2 regions of the Bradyrhizobium sp. CCBAU 45394 genome follow, and region 1 is predicted to be linked to the other one. Evidence: riboswitches for the same ligand, from Rfam matches in the RefSeq annotation. Region 1 holds a riboswitch; the other holds the start of a gene.
The links. Region 1 has a riboswitch for cobalamin ahead of metE (5-methyltetrahydropteroyltriglutamate--homocysteine S-methyltransferase). Riboswitches for the same ligand answer to the same signal wherever they lie in the genome.
Positions count from the first base shown of each region.

Region 1 (5,235 bases):
GCCGGGGGCACTCGGAAAATGACGCGCGGTCAGGGAAGTATGCCGGCGTCCCTAACACCGCCAGGTTCCCGGGTACCCTCTTAACCGAGTTCATCGCAGCACTCGGTCCCGCGTGCCGCCTCGGCGTCGCTATGCTCACGCTCCTGCGGTGCCAGTCAGTCGCGCGATGCGCGGCGCACACGCCGGGTCGGGCTTGGGCCGAGGCATCTCCAGGCCGGTCCCGTGAAGAATGGCATGGAGAGCTGGTCCCCTCGCAGATTGGTGTCCCTCCCGCTGCGTGGGGAGCGGGGGGGCCAACCGGCTCTCGCAAGCTGGCACGCGCGCTGAGCTCGACTCCTCGCCGAAAGAGCCGAGCGCAATCGTGCTTCCCGACTTTTCCGATCACGGGCCGAAGGCTCGCGACTGTTGCGAAGGCGTAGCACCGCGGCTTTAGAGCGCATATGTTTTGCAATTTGGTTTGAGGCGCTCGGCGCCCAAGGAGCTACGGCGCGATCCTACTCCGCGCGACCATTTACCGAGGCCCTTCGCGCCCCTCTAACTCTTCCCATTCCTTTAGCTTTATGCGATTGAACCAGGAGCCAGGAGGAAACGCCGCGATACGCTTGGCAAAGAAGGATTGCGGCTCCCAATCGTGTCCTTCGCTCTTCTCGAAAGTGATGACCCCGTTGTGAGTAAAAAAACGCGGCCCGGGGATATTACAGTTCACCAAAATCAGAACGCGCCACAGACCACCTTTCTCGGTCGGCTTTTCATTCGGCCTCGGCAGATAGTCCACTCCAACAGGCTCAACGATAGTGCAGCGGCCCTGCCGCAGAAGATTGCCGAGCTGGCCTTGCGCGGTGGTCACAAAGTTGAAGTTGGCCGGGTCATGCAGAAAGCGAAGGTTTGCGTCCCTTTCGCCATCCGCGACTTCACTGGCGATCAAGGAGAGCGCCAGGGCACGCCAGCCCAATTCCATCGGCTTGGCATAGGTCGACGCAAGTTCAATCGTCCCGTCGAATGCGATCTTCCAGGTGATAACGTACTGTTCGTCTGATTTATTGGCCCGGTGCCTGGTCCACGAGACGAAAACATATTCATTTCGGTCAACTCCTTCAGCAACGCCCCACGTTCGAGGGACGAAGTTTGCCACCTTCGAGACGTTGGAGATAATTTGTTCTATCGTCTCGCCGTCTTGCGCTCGCCACGTTGACTTGACTCTTTCGACAAGGGCGTTGTCGTTGGCACGAACGCTGTTGCTCGTCGCAGCCAGCCCGACCAGGCAGATCAGCGATCGACCGAGATAAAACCATAGCGCGCGTCTTCCAGACATTTTCTTCATAACCGTCGGCCTAACTGGTTTTTCATCGACACGTCGTTGAAAGCGGGCAACCTTCAACCTGTTATGCGCGAGCGCAATAAGTTAGCGTCGACGCGACGGGGCGACCGATGGTGTCCCGCGCGAGCAGGCGCTCCCCTCTATGTCACGCGCCGCTAACTTCAGTCGCCAGCGACAGCCCGGATTTGCTGTGCTGGACATGCCCAGCAGGAGGGCCTGGGCATGCCGATGACTTGCATTCTTCGTGCCAGGTAACAGACGGAAATTCTTACCGGTTTTGTGTCTTCTTTGTCGACTTTCCGACTTGCACACGTTTCGATCGTTCCATTCAGCCTATCCATCGCGGCTTACCCATCCTCGTCCCGCACCGGGTATTCGACGGCGCAGGGGAACGCTTCGGTGCCAAGTTCCTGATGAGAATTCGGAGCACGTTTGCCGCCATTGAACCGTTTGGTTCGGTTGCAGGAATGTGGGCTTTCGATCTCTGCCATGCCTTTGGGCGCTTGTGGCCACGGGGCCGCGGCGCGTTTGGCGCTCCTTTCGCGATATGCGGCGGCTCCGGAAGTCGAGAGCAGCCTCAGTCAGCTGCGGTTTGCACTCGATGGCCAACGACGCCAAGCCGATCTTTACGCCGAGCATTTGGAGTCTGGCTCGCACCGCAAATCAACATGCTCGCCGGTATGTTGCTGACTTTCGCCAGGTGTCTTAGGCCTATTCAATACGGATCCTGTTGGTCGAGAAGGCGGTTGGATGGCGGACGTGCTCGATGAACCGCTGGGAAGCCGGGACTCGCATCAAATGCGTTCTGCTCGAGGCAGCAGTCCCGACCGCGCAAGCCGCATTTGCCCCTTCCACCGATCTGGCGTGCGGCCCCACGCGCACGCAGCTCCGATGGTCATTCCGACATCGCTGATTGGAGAGCGCTTCTACATCGTGGTCAACGAAAGAGATGCACGTCATTCCCGTAGCAGATGTCGCAGCGTTAGCTTGAGATATAATCTGAGAGGTTGACGGAAGAGTTCTCTTGCCGATAATCCAACTCGTCGAGGTTCTCCGGTTTGCATTTGATCCGGAGCTAAGAGGGAAGCCGGTGAAAATGCCGGCGCTGCCCCCGCAACTGTGAGCGGCGAGCCGCTGTCCAACGATGTCACTGAAGCCTGCGCGGCTTCGGGAAGGCCGGACAGCAGCGATGACCCGCGAGCCAGGAGACCTGCCCCGACATCTATTCGTCCGCGGGCGGGGTGTCCCGGTGGTGCGCTAAGCAGCCGTCGCACGCGCGACTTCCCCTGCCTGCGTCCGCCATGGCCTTTGCCCCCAACATGGGGTTAACGCTATGTCTCTTCTCTCCCTTCCGGTTGCCACGCTCGGAACGCCACGCATGGGTCCAAGGCGCGAGCTCAAACGCGCTCTCGAAAGCTATTGGGCCGGAAAAAGCAGCGAACAGCAGTTGCTCGAGGACGCAGCTGGCCTGCGTGCCGCGAACTGGGCTCGTCAGAATTCTATCGGCGTCACGGTGATTCCATCGAACGATTTCTCGCTGTATGACCAGGTGCTCGACACAAGTGTCATGGTTGGCGCCATCCCGGGCATCTACGCCTCGAAAGCCGAGTCCGTTTCGCTCAAGACGTACTTCGCCATGGCCCGCGGTTCACAATGCGACGACCAGGATGCGAGTTGCGGTCACGGACCGCGCGGATTTGGCGCACCCGCGCAGGAGATGACCAAGTGGTTCGACACCAACTACCACTACATGGTCCCCGAGTTTCACGGGGGACAGACTTTCAGACTGTGCTCTCGCAAGCCGATCGAGGAGTATGAGGAAGCTAAGGCCCTTGGCTTCCAGACCCGCCCTGTCCTGATCGGGCCGGTCACATTCCTAAAGCTCGGCAAGAGTGCCGATCCTGCGTTCCAGCCACTCTCGCTACTGGACGATCTGATACCGGTCTATATCGAGGTCCTGCAGGAATTGGCCAAACGCGGGGCAAAGTGGGTTCAGTTCGACGAGCCCTGCCTGGTTCTTGATCTGGGCGAGGTGGCGCGAAAATCCTTGCTACATGCTTATAACCGGCTCGCGAAGGAGGGGCCGGCCATCAAGATCATGGTTGCCAGCTATTTCGGCGACCTAGGCGACAATCTGGACACCGCCTTGAGCCTTCCAGTTGCCGGACTGCACCTCGATCTGGTTCGAGCGCCAGAGTTATTGGATCAGATCATCGCTGGCGGCCGAAGTGATCTTGTCATGTCTCTCGGTGTCATCGACGGCCGGAATGTATGGCGGTCGAATTTGTCGTCGCTCCGCCAGCGGCTGGAACCCGCGATTGCGAAGCTTGGCAAGGATCGTGTACAGATCGCCCCATCCTGTTCGCTGCTTCATGTGCCGGTCGATGTTGAACTCGAGACCGGACTCGCTTCCGACGTCAAGCGTTGGCTTGCTTTCTCGGTTCAGAAGATGCATGAGCTTGCAACCCTGGCGCGGGCACTCGCAGGCGACCAGAATGCTGCGCTAGCTCTTGCCGAGTCGGAATGTGCCGCGACTGTCCGCCGGACTTCCCCGAAAATCCGTGATGCCAATGTCGCTGTCCGGATGAGAGCGATCGACCAGACCATGCGCCGGCGCGCCAGCCCATTTGCCCGTCGTGTCGAGATCCAAAGCAATCGTTTCGGACTACCGGCTTTCCCTACCACGACGATCGGATCGTTTCCGCAGAGCACAGAGGTCCGGAATGCCCGTGCAGCGCATGCACGAGGCGCGATGAGCGACGAGCAATACGACCGGTTCCTCAAGGAGGAGACTGCGCGCGCCGTACGTTGGCAGGAGGATATCGGTCTTGACGTCCTCGTGCACGGCGAATTTGAGCGCAATGACATGGTGCAGTACTTCGGCGAGCACCTCGCCGGCTTCGCATTTACCACGAACGGATGGGTGCAATCCTACGGCTCGCGCTGCGTCAGGCCACCGATCCTGTTTGGCGATGTCTTGCGGTCGAAGCCGATCACCGTGGAGTGGTGGCGCTACGCGCAATCACTAACCAGGAAGCCGATGAAGGCGATGTTGACCGGACCGGTGACGATCTTGAACTGGTCCTTTGTTCGCGATGATATTCCCAGAAGCGAGATCTGCCGCCAGATTGCGCTCGCGATCCGAGACGAAGTCCGCGATCTCGAGAACGCTGGTGCGACCATGATCCAGATCGACGAAGCTGCACTCCGCGAAGGATTGCCGTTGCGTCGATCGGAGTGGACGGCTTATCTCGACTGGGCCGTGGATTGCTTCCGCATCTGCTCATCTGGCGTCGCCGATCAAACGCAAATTCATACGCATATGTGCTACTCGGAGTTCAACGACATCATGGGTGCGATCGCTGCAATGGACGCGGATGTCATCTCGATCGAGACGTCGCGCTCGAAAATGGAACTACTCGACGCGTTCAGGAACTACGAATATCCAAATCAGATCGGGCCAGGCGTGTACGACATCCACTCTCAACGTGTTCCCGAGACGGGCGAAATGAAGGAGCTGATGGCACTGGCTCGGGCACGGCTGCGGGATTCGCAGCTCTGGGTCAATCCGGACTGCGGCCTGAAGACGCGCAAATGGGAGGAGGTTCGGCCGGCGCTAGCGAACATGGTCGCTGCCGCCCGCGAATTGCGCGCTGCATCCGATCCGCTAGGCCGTTGATCGCGGGCCTGGGCCTTTTCTCGACAAAGCTGATCCGCTTGTGGCCATTTGCGCTCTCGATAATCTCGAGGGAGCCTGGGGAACGCAAAAAAATGCCCGGCCTTGGCGGGCCGGGCGGAAGGAAAGTCTGGGAGGAACGACCGCTGGCGCATCGCGCCGACTTCCATCGGCGGAGGGAGGACAGCCGACGGTTCGATCACGGCGAGGACATTCGCCGAAAATCTGAGCCCAGTTAAAG
Region 1 covers NZ_LBIX01000119.1:425-5,659, reverse strand. Annotated here, with positions in the region: gene WN73_RS12565 (nodulate formation efficiency C protein) at 512-1,378, opposite strand; cobalamin riboswitch at 2,348-2,550, shown strand; gene metE (5-methyltetrahydropteroyltriglutamate--homocysteine S-methyltransferase) at 2,652-4,997, shown strand.

Region 2 (5,235 bases), on a different contig from region 1:
TCCCGAGGCCAGCGCAAGTTGCGCAATCGCGGCCTGCGCTGCGACCGGACCGCCGGTGTCGCAGAGCACCTTGAGCCGGCGCAGCGTCGAGACAGGCAGCGTTGAGTATGCATCGAGCCGCGTGTCGTCGCGGCCGTCGGCCGGCAGCACGGCGAGCACGATACCGCGCGCCTGCGCGAGTTGCTGGAGAGCCGCGAGACCGTAGGGCCAATAGGACTCGCCGCCGATCAGGCGGACCAGAATGCCGCGTGCCTGGGCCAGCGTGCGCTCGATGTAGGTGTCGATCGAAAGCGGATGACGCAGTTCGGCGAGATTGGCGAGCCGCAGCGACGGCAGGCTGTCGCGGCCACGCCGCCAGCCGGCCGCGAACGCGGCAAGATCGGAATCCGAATACGAGAGCACCACGAGATCGGCCGGGTCCTGGCCGATGTCCCTTGGCGTCGCGGTCTCCTCGAGACCGCGGCTCTCGCGGAAGACGACGTGCATCAGATGCCAGATCCTGAAAGACCAAGTCCCGCTCTTATCGCGGCCTCGTCGATATCGCCGTGCTCGCCGATCACGACGAGCTTTGACTGCCGCGCGAGCGCGCCCCAGGGCTTGTCGAACTGGTGACGCACGCGCTCGCCGACGGCCTGGAGCAGCAGGCGCATCGGCTTGCCCGCGACCGCGATGTAACCCTTGGCACGCAGCACGTTCTGCTCGCGCGCCAGGCGCTGAACCGAGGCGACCAGCGCATCGACGTCGCCGACTTCCGGAAGATCGATCACGACGGACGCAAAATCGTCGTGCTCATGCTCCTCCTCGCCGTCGTGATGCGACGGGCGCGCGGCAAGATCATTCTCGGCGGCGGCACCGAGACCGAGGATGACGCGCGCATCGATCGCGCCGTCGGTAACGGCAAGCATCGGCACGCGGCGCGGCATCTCGGCGGTGATGGCAGCCTTGGCCGCTTCGAGTCCCGCCGGGCCGGCAAGATCGGCCTTGGTCAGCAGCACGATGTCGGCGCAGGCGATCTGGTCCTCGAACACTTCCGACAGCGGCGTCTCGTGATCGAGATTTTCGTCCGCCGCCCGCTGCGCTTCCACTGCGGCCGGGTCCGGCGCGAAACGGCCGGCGGCGACGGCCTCGGCATCGGCCAGCGCGATCACACCGTCAACGGTGATGCGCGAACGGATCTCCGGCCAGTCGAACGCCCTAAGCAAGGGCTTGGGCAGCGCCAGGCCCGAGGTCTCGATCAGGATGTGATCGGGCCTCACCGGCCGCGCCAGCAACAGCTCCATGGTCGGGATGAAATCGTCGGCAACGGTGCAGCAGATGCAGCCATTGGCGAGCTCGACGATGTTTTCCTCCGGGCAATTGGCATCGGCGCAGGACTTCAGAATCTGGCCGTCGACGCCCTCGCTGCCGAACTCGTTGACGAGCACCGCGAGCTTCTTGCCGTTGGGGTTGGCGAGCAAATGCTGGATCAGCGTCGTCTTGCCGGAGCCGAGAAAGCCGGTGACCACCGTGACCGGGACTTTTGCGAGCGAGTTCATTCGGCGGCCTCCGGCACGACGGCAATGGGGGGAATGCGCGCAAGCGACTGCTTGCGGAAGATCTCGGGACGGCTGCGCCAGGGCACAAGGCCGTCGGGCGCGGCCGCATAGGCGGCGGCGCCTGCGATCACGTCGCGCGCGTTGGCGTCCGACAGGCGGCCATAGACATAGGACCAGCGGCCGGGCGCACTGAGCGCCACCGAGCAGCCCTGGCTGCATGCCGACAGGCATTCGACCGGAACCACAGTGACACCATCGGGCACGCCGGCGTCGACAATCGCACCGTGAAGGCGCTTGCCCGGCGTGACTTCGCCCTCGCCAAGCGTCTCGCCGGCACGGCAGGTAATGCAGACGTGAAGTGTGACGCTCATCGCCTCTTCCAGAATAAACAGCGGGAGGCGAAGAGGCCCACGAACCGGTCTTGCGAGGGTCCGCTTCCCCGTCGCGGAACACCCCGTCCGCCGGTCCAAAATCGTCCGCGCTGGCAGGTCTCCCGGCTTGCGGAGCAGGGTTTTGCCCTTCGATCCCCGCCTTCCCGATCCCGTCAGGGATCAGTGGCCTCGGGCATCTCTCCGGTCACGGTCGCGGGGGCGGCTGCATTTTGGACCCAAATCTTGCCGATTCGGACCCTATCGCATTCCCTCTTCGCCTGTCATAGGACAGGAACCAACGCCGGGCCACCATTTGCCCCTGGCCGCCTCTTGTCAAGCCGAAGGACCCCGTCCGATGACGCCTGAACCGGATACCCAAACGGCCGAGGAAACCGATGCCCGCCACGCCGCGAAAATGGCGAAGAAGAAGGCCGCCCGCGACAAGATCATGGCGACCAAGAGCGGCGAGAAGGGCCTCATCATCGTCCATACCGGCGCCGGAAAGGGCAAGTCCTCCTCCGCCTTCGGCATGATCGTGCGCTGCGTCGCCCATGGCTTCCCCTGCGCGGTCGTGCAGTTCATCAAGGGCGCCTGGGATACAGGCGAGCGGCGCCTCCTCACCGGCCATTTCGGCGATCTCTGCCAGTTCCACGCGATGGGCGAAGGTTTCACCTGGGAGACGCAGGACCGCGCCCGCGACATCGCCGCTGCGCGCGCCGGCTGGGAGAAGGCCAAGGAGCTGATTCTCGATCCCAGCTTGCGCATGGTCGTGCTCGACGAGATCAACATCGCGCTGCGCTACGACTACCTCGATATCGCTGAGGTCGTCGAGTTCCTGACGACGCAAAAGCCTGCGATGACACATGTCGTGCTCACCGGGCGCAATGCCAAGGACGAGCTGATCGAGATCGCCGACCTCGTCACCGAGATGACGCTGGTCAAGCATCCGTTCCGCTCCGGCATCAAGGCGCAAGCCGGCGTCGAGTTCTGAAGACACACGCGATGGCGCGCGCATTGATGATCCAGGGGGCCGGCTCGGACGTGGGCAAGTCGCTCATCGTCGCCGGCCTTGCGCGCGCCTTCACGCGGCGTGGGCTGCGCGTGCTTCCCTTCAAGCCGCAGAACATGTCGAACAATGCCGCCGTGACCGTCGACGGCGGCGAGATCGGCCGCGCCCAAGCACTGCAAGCCCTCGCCGCCGGCGTCGAGCCGCACACCGACATGAACCCGGTGCTCCTGAAGCCCGAGACCGATGTCGGCGCGCAGGTCGTTGTCCACGGCAAACGCATCGCGACCGCGCGGGCGCGCGAATACGCGGCGATGAAACCGTCATTGATGGGCGCGGTGCTGGAGAGCTTTGAGCGGTTGAAGGCGCGCGCCGATCTCGTGCTGGTCGAAGGCGCCGGCAGCCCCGCCGAGGTCAATTTGCGCAAGGCCGACATCGCCAACATGGGTTTTGCGCGCAAGGCCGACGTGCCCGTCGTGCTGATCGGCGATATCGACCGTGGCGGCGTCATCGCCCAGCTCGTCGGCATCAAGACGGTGATCGACCCCGACGATGCCGCGATGATCCAGGGTTTTGTCATCAACAAATTTCGCGGCGATCCCACGCTGTTCGATGACGGCTACAAGCTGATCGAAGCAAAGACCGCCTGGCGCGGTTTTGGTGTGCTGCCCTGGTTTGCGCGCGCCGGCGAGCTGCCCGCCGAGGACGCGCTGGGCCTGAGTGATGCGCGAAAGCCGGGCCAATGCAAGATCGCTTGCCTTGCGCTGTCGCGGATCGCCAATTTCGACGATCTCGATCCGCTCAAGCTCGAGGCGGGCGTCGATCTCGTCATGGTGCGGCCGGGTGAAGCGATCCCCGGCGATGTGCGTCTCGTCATCATCCCCGGCTCCAAATCCACCCGCGGCGACCTCGCCTTCCTGCGCGCGCAGGGCTGGGACATTGATCTCCTGGCGCATTATCGCCGCGGCGGCCACGTGCTCGGCCTCTGCGGCGGCTATCAGATGCTCGGACGCAGCGTTGCCGACCCCGACGGGATCGAAGGCCCTGCCGGCGACACACCGGGCCTCGGGCTCTTGGATGTGCAAACGGTGATGAGCCCGCAGAAAACACTGACACGGGTCACGGCCGTGCATGCGGCAACCAACCAGCCGATCCAGGCTTACGAAATCCACAGCGGCCGCACCGACGGGCCCGATCGCGCCCGTCCGTTCGCCAAACTGAATGGCGAGCCTGAAGGCGCAATCTCCAGCGATGGCCGCGTACAGGGTAGCTATTTGCACGGCCTGTTCACGTCGGATGATTTCCGGAAAGCGTTTTTGACCAAGCTCGACATCCCGGCAGGCGACGAGCCCTATCACAGCAGGGTCGAGAGCGCGCTCGATGCGCTCGCCGATCACATCGAAAAGCATCTCGACGTCGAAGGCCTGCTTTCGCTAGCGCGCTAGGACCTCGGCGAGGCGCGTCCATTCGGGCTCGCTGCCCGGAAGTCCGAGCCGCAGCCATGTCGGCTTCTGCGCGAAGACGCGCGACCAGATCTGGCCGCGCGCGAGCTTCTCCTGCGCGGCCAGCGCATCCGGCGTCTCGTAGAGACGAAACAGCGGCGTGCCGCCAACGAACCGCCAGCCCTGCGCTCGCGCCATGTCGTCGAGACGGGCACAGTCGCGCACAAGCCGCGCTGACGTGGACTCCGCCCAGGCATCATCACGCAATGCGCGGCAGCCGATTGCGATCGCAGCCCCCGAGACCGGCCATGGCCCCGACATCGCCGCAATCCTGGCGATGTCCGCCGCGCTACCGAGTGCAAACCCAAGCCGCAGGCCGGCCAGACCATAAAACTTCCCGAAGGAGCGCAGGATCAGCAGCCCCGGATGATCCGCTTCCGGCGCAAGCGACAGCTGCGGAACGGCGTCGACAAAGCTCTCGTCGATGACGAGACGGCCGACGCGCGGCAGCAGTGCCAGCAAATCCTGCGGCGTATGGCACCGGCCATCGGGGTTGTTGGGGTTGACGACGATGGCGAGATCCGCGCCCACCAGTGCCTCGAGATCGCCGACCTCCAGGACATCCCAGCCCGCAGCCGACAGGACTCCGGCATATTCGTTATAGGTCGGCGCGAGGATGCGGGCGCGGCCGCGCGGCCCAAGCTGCGGCAGCAATTGAATTGCGGCTTGCGCGCCGCCCATCGCGACGAGCGCCGCGCTCGTGCGGTAGGCGTGCTGCGCCGCCTGATGCAAGGCATCGATCTCGGCACGCGACGGCAGCGCGCTCCACGCGCGCATGCTCACCTCGCCCGCCGGATAAGGCAGCCGGTTGATCCCCGTCG
Region 2 covers NZ_LBIX01000172.1:236,560-241,794, reverse strand. Annotated here, with positions in the region: gene cobN (cobaltochelatase subunit CobN) at 1-486, opposite strand, end outside; gene cobW (cobalamin biosynthesis protein CobW) at 486-1,535, opposite strand; gene WN73_RS30690 (DUF1636 family protein) at 1,532-1,906, opposite strand; cobalamin riboswitch at 2,002-2,221, opposite strand; gene cobO (cob(I)yrinic acid a,c-diamide adenosyltransferase) at 2,262-2,897, shown strand; gene WN73_RS30680 (cobyric acid synthase) at 2,909-4,357, shown strand; gene cobD (threonine-phosphate decarboxylase CobD) at 4,346-5,235, opposite strand, start outside.
Region 2: it holds a riboswitch for cobalamin, as region 1 does, so the genes downstream of both, WN73_RS30690 (DUF1636 family protein) here and metE (5-methyltetrahydropteroyltriglutamate--homocysteine S-methyltransferase) in region 1, are expected to answer to the same signal.